Regions from separate parts of the Brevibacillus sp. JB24b genome, predicted to be linked through region 2. Evidence: riboswitches for the same ligand, from Rfam matches in the RefSeq annotation. Region 2 holds a riboswitch; the other holds the start of a gene.
What was found. Region 2 has a riboswitch for S-adenosylmethionine ahead of ACQV1I_RS11200 (homocysteine synthase). Riboswitches for the same ligand answer to the same signal wherever they lie in the genome.
Positions count from the first base shown of each region.

Region 1: linked by a shared signal. The riboswitch ahead of ACQV1I_RS06030 (aminotransferase class I/II-fold pyridoxal phosphate-dependent enzyme) and the one ahead of ACQV1I_RS11200 (homocysteine synthase) in region 2 are both predicted to bind S-adenosylmethionine.

Region 1 is NZ_JBNVQV010000001.1:1,210,092-1,212,495, forward strand. It holds gene rpmI (50S ribosomal protein L35) at 1-72, shown strand, start outside; gene rplT (50S ribosomal protein L20) at 173-532, shown strand; SAM riboswitch class I at 661-769, shown strand; gene ACQV1I_RS06030 (aminotransferase class I/II-fold pyridoxal phosphate-dependent enzyme) at 869-2,032, shown strand; gene ACQV1I_RS06035 (aminotransferase class I/II-fold pyridoxal phosphate-dependent enzyme) at 2,029-2,404, shown strand, end outside.
Region 2 is NZ_JBNVQV010000001.1:2,262,959-2,265,362, reverse strand. It holds gene ACQV1I_RS11205 (NCS2 family permease) at 1-181, opposite strand, end outside; SAM riboswitch class I at 898-1,005, shown strand; gene ACQV1I_RS11200 (homocysteine synthase) at 1,143-2,404, shown strand, end outside.

The DNA of each region.
Region 1 (2,404 bases), 1.1 Mb from region 2:
CATCTTCGCAAAGGTGGAATGGTTTCTAAAGGGGACCAAAAACGCATTGAGCAAATGATCACTTACTTGTAAGATTCATTTCTGCTCATTTTCCGCAACGAAAAATTTTCTAGCATGAGCCCCATAAGCGTCTTATATAGACCGCCATGCTACAGATCAGGAGGAATTGATTATGCCAAGAGTAAAAGGTGGCATTGTGACACGTCGTCGTCATAAGAAAATCTTGAAATTAGCCAAAGGTTACTTTGGTTCTAAACACCGTCTGTTTAAATCCGCTAATGCACAAGTAATGAAGTCCCTGATGTACGCGTATCGTGACCGTCGTCAGAAAAAACGTGACTTCCGCAAATTGTGGATCACTCGTATCAACGCACAAGCTCGCATGAATGGTCTTTCTTACAGCCGTTTAATGCACGGTTTGAAACTAGCTGGTGTTGAAGTAAACCGCAAAATGTTGGCTGATCTAGCTGTTAACGATAAAGCTGCTTTCAACGACATTGCTACAGTTGCTAAAAGCAAATTGAACGCGTAATAACGTTCTTTTGAAAAGGTTGTCGAGTTTACTCGGCAGCCTTTTTTTGATTGATGCGAAAGAAAACCACTTGACATCGTTTAAAGTGTCTGATAATTTTAGAATCAACACAAATTGAATAGCATGACTTCTTATCCAGAGAGGCGGAGGGACTGGCCCGTTGATGCCCGGCAACCACTTGTAAATTGCAAGATGGTGCTAATTCCTGCAGGACATTTATGTTCTGAAAGATGAGAAGGTTTGCTTACGGATTTCTTTGCGTAGCCAAAGCCTTCTTTCATCGAAAGAGGGCTTTTTTGTTTGGAAATAAAGGCGAGATAGAGGAGTGGAATCAGGATGCATATTGACACACGTTTGGCACAGATTGGGGTAGGGAAGGACAAAACAACGGGATCGCTCAGTTTTCCGATCTATCATGCAACAGCTTATCGACATCCAGCGTTGGGTGAAAGCACAGGATTTGATTATACACGGACGGCTAATCCAACACGCACGGTACTTGAGGAGGCAATCGCTAATTTAGAGGGAGGAGACGGTGGCTTTGCCTGCTCTTCAGGAATGGCAGCGATACAGACAATTTTGGGTTTGTTTTCTTATGGCGACCATTTAGTTGTCTCACTCGATCTATATGGTGGGACGTATCGATTATTTGAGCAAATTATGAAACGATACGGTGTTACTTGCACGTATGTTGATATGTGTCAGCCGGAGCTAGTGGAAGCTGCTATTACTAGTCAAACACGAGCGTTGTTCATAGAAACCCCTACCAATCCCCTTATGCAAATCACCGATTTGAGATGCATGCTTGATATTGCCAAACGCTATCAATTGTTGTCTATTGTTGACAATACATTTATGACTCCCTATTATCAGCGACCGTTGGAGTTAGGAGCAGATATCGTCTTTCACAGTGCTACGAAGTATTTAGCTGGACATAATGATGTGCTATCTGGATTGATCGTGACGAAGGGCACTGAGCTGACCGAAAAGATCGGTTTTTTGCATAATTCCATTGGAGCGGTACTTGGTCCACAGGATTGCTGGTTGGTGATGCGTGGATTAAAAACCTTGGCATTGCGTATGGATCGTCATCAATCAAATGCTATTGCTGTCGTTGAATTTTTGCAAGCTCATCCAGCGGTGTCAGAAGTCTTTTACCCTGGATTACCCACCCATCCGGGGTATGACAGTCAGACGGAGCAAGCAAGTGGTTACAGTGGAATGGTTTCCTTTCGCATCAAGGAACAATCTTTGGTCGCTATCTTTTTAAAGCAATTACAAATCGTTTCATTTGCGGAAAGTCTAGGAGGTGTAGAATCCTTATGCACCTATCCGGCTACACAGACACATGCAGATATTCCAGTAGAAGTACGAGAACAGGTAGGAGTTTGCAACCGATTACTACGCCTATCAGTGGGAATTGAGCATCCTGATGATTTGATCGCTGATTTAAAATTTTCCTTGGATAAATGTTTACAAATAGAGGAGTGTATTCGATGAATTTTGCAACCAAAATCCTTCATGGTACGTGTGGAATGGATCGTGTGACGGGAGCATCAAGTATCCCAATCTACCAAGCCTCTACTTTTCATCAATATGATATTGACCAGCCTGGCACCTACGATTACGCAAGATCAGGAAACCCCACACGGCAGGCGTTAGAGGAAACGATTGCCGCGTTAGAAGGGGGAGAGCGGGGATTTGCTTTTTCATCAGGAATGGCTGCTATTTCCAGCGTATTTCTGTTATTTTCAAGTGGCGATCACTTAGTAGTAGCAGAAGATGTCTATGGTGGGACATTTCGCTTTTTAACAACCGTGCTCGAACGGATGCAAATAGAAGTGACCTTTGTGGATACGACTCAATTGCCTT
Region 2 (2,404 bases):
AGATTAGGATCGTGGCTACAATACCTGCTTCCAATGGAATACCTGCATCCGATAGGATCATCGAATTAACGGCAATAATGTAGACAGCGGTGAAAAACGTGGTTAAACCAGCCAAAATTTCGTTGCGAACCGTTGTTTGATGACCTTTTACATCAAATCTTTTACGAAAAAATGAGTACAAAATAGGTTCCCTTCTTTAAGCAAAACAACCCCTCGGCCCACCCGTGCCAATTTACCCTAAAAATCTGGGCAAGACACCTTTCCCTATAGTAGCAAAAAGAGCGAAAAAGAGTAAATAGGAAAATGTAAAAATGTGCACGAAGGTGAAGGAATTGATGCTTATTTTATGTGTAATTGAAAAACATATCTCGCTCATGTTATAAAAATTTCCATTTCCCTACCCCTCAGAGACAGATACTCCCTTTAGCATTTGTTGTTCACCCTTATAAAACCCACACTTTTATCTCCCTAGCTTTTCTTTTTCTAAATTATCGTCTTTCTCTATTCATGTATCCATCCAAGACGGACAAGGTCAGACTTTCGACTACTTACTTTCATAAAGGATTTATATGATGTATGCATGTTTTCACCTTTTTACAGCTATATAACCCATTTCAACCCCCAAAAAGCAAGCTACGATACGATTTATACATTACATTATGTATAATTATACTTATTTGTATTTTTATACATCCTTATTCACTTCTTGTATAATACAAGTAAAACCTCTTTATTCCGATATCCACCTTATTATTTTGATGTTTAATCAAGATAAAACCATACCGATTATAATGTTTACTATTAATAAAAAACCGAATTTGTTCTATTCTTTTTTCAGAATGTACAAAATTTTATTGACTTATCACTTTGAGCTTCTTACAATAAAACAAACTTTCATTTTCATCAAGAGTGGTGGAGGGACTGGCCCGACGAAGCCCGGCAACCGGAACGTAGTGTTCTAGGTGCTAAATCCTGCAGAATCCGAAAGGTTCTGAGAGATGAATGTATGCGAATTTGTAAACGCAGCCTTCCTCTACTCAGAGGAGGGCTTTTTGTTGTAGGAGCCTACCTTCTCTGCCTGTACTGCAAACCTTTTTACCCAAAGAATCACCGTACTTTACATTGAAAAGGAGTGGTTTTTAATGTCAAATCTACATTGGAAAAGAGAAACGCTAGCCCTTCACGGAGGTCAAGAGGCAGACCCGACTACTGGAGCTCTCGCAGTCCCCATCTATCAAACATCATCCTATGAGTTTCGCGATACCAGCCATGCCGCCAATCTATTTTCGTTGCAGGAGCCTGGGAACATATACACCCGCATCATGAATCCTACACAGGATGTTTTTGAGAAGCGTGTTGCTCTCTTAGAAGGTGGTATCGGTGCATTGGCTACTGCATCTGGTCAAGCCGCCATTACATTTGCCCTGTTAAATATCGTTCAAGCTGGTGATGAAATCATCTCTTCGAACAGTTTATATGGAGGAACCTACAACCTATTTGCCCACACATTTGCTAAGCTAGGTATTACGGTTCATTTTGTTGATCAATCCAACCCAGATCATTTCCGTTCAAAGATTACGGACAAAACCAAAGCCTTCTTCTGCGAAACGATTGGTAATCCCCAGATGCACGTTGCTGATCTATCCGCCATTGCTACCATAGCTCATGAATATGGCTTACCTCTTCTGGTTGACAATACCTTTGCCTCCCCTATCTTGTGCCGACCTATTGAACACGGAGCAGATATCGTTATTCATTCTGCTACCAAATTCATTGGTGGTCACGGCACATCTATCGGGGGAATTATTGTCGACTCCGGTAATTTTGATTGGAGTAATGGCAAATTCCCTGGGCTTTCTACGCCAGACCCTACCTACAATGGAATCGTTTATACAGAGGCTGTTGGCAATGCTGCTTATATAGTAAAAGCTCGTGTACAGCTACAGCGAGATGTGGGAGCTACCTTATCTCCTTTTAACTCCTTTTTATTCTTACAAGGCTTAGAAACTCTCCATTTACGTATGGAACGGCATAGTCAAAATGCTCTTGCTGTCGCTCAATATTTAGAAAAACATACCGATGTCGAGTGGGTTAGCTATCCAGGACTTGCTAGCTCCCCTACCTACGAACTTAATCAGCACTATTTACCAGATGGTCATGGAGCTCTTTTGACCTTTGGAATCAAAGGCGGAGTAGAAGCTGGCAAAAAATTAATTGAATCTGTTCAGTTGTTCTCTCATTTGGCTAATGTAGGAGACTCCAAATCATTGATCATTCATCCAGCTAGTACCACACATCTACAACTCTCTCTGGAAGAACAAGCTAAGGCGGGTGTGACTCCTGGGATGATCCGTCTTTCCGTAGGTACAGAATCAATTGATGATATCTTGCACGATTTAGAGCA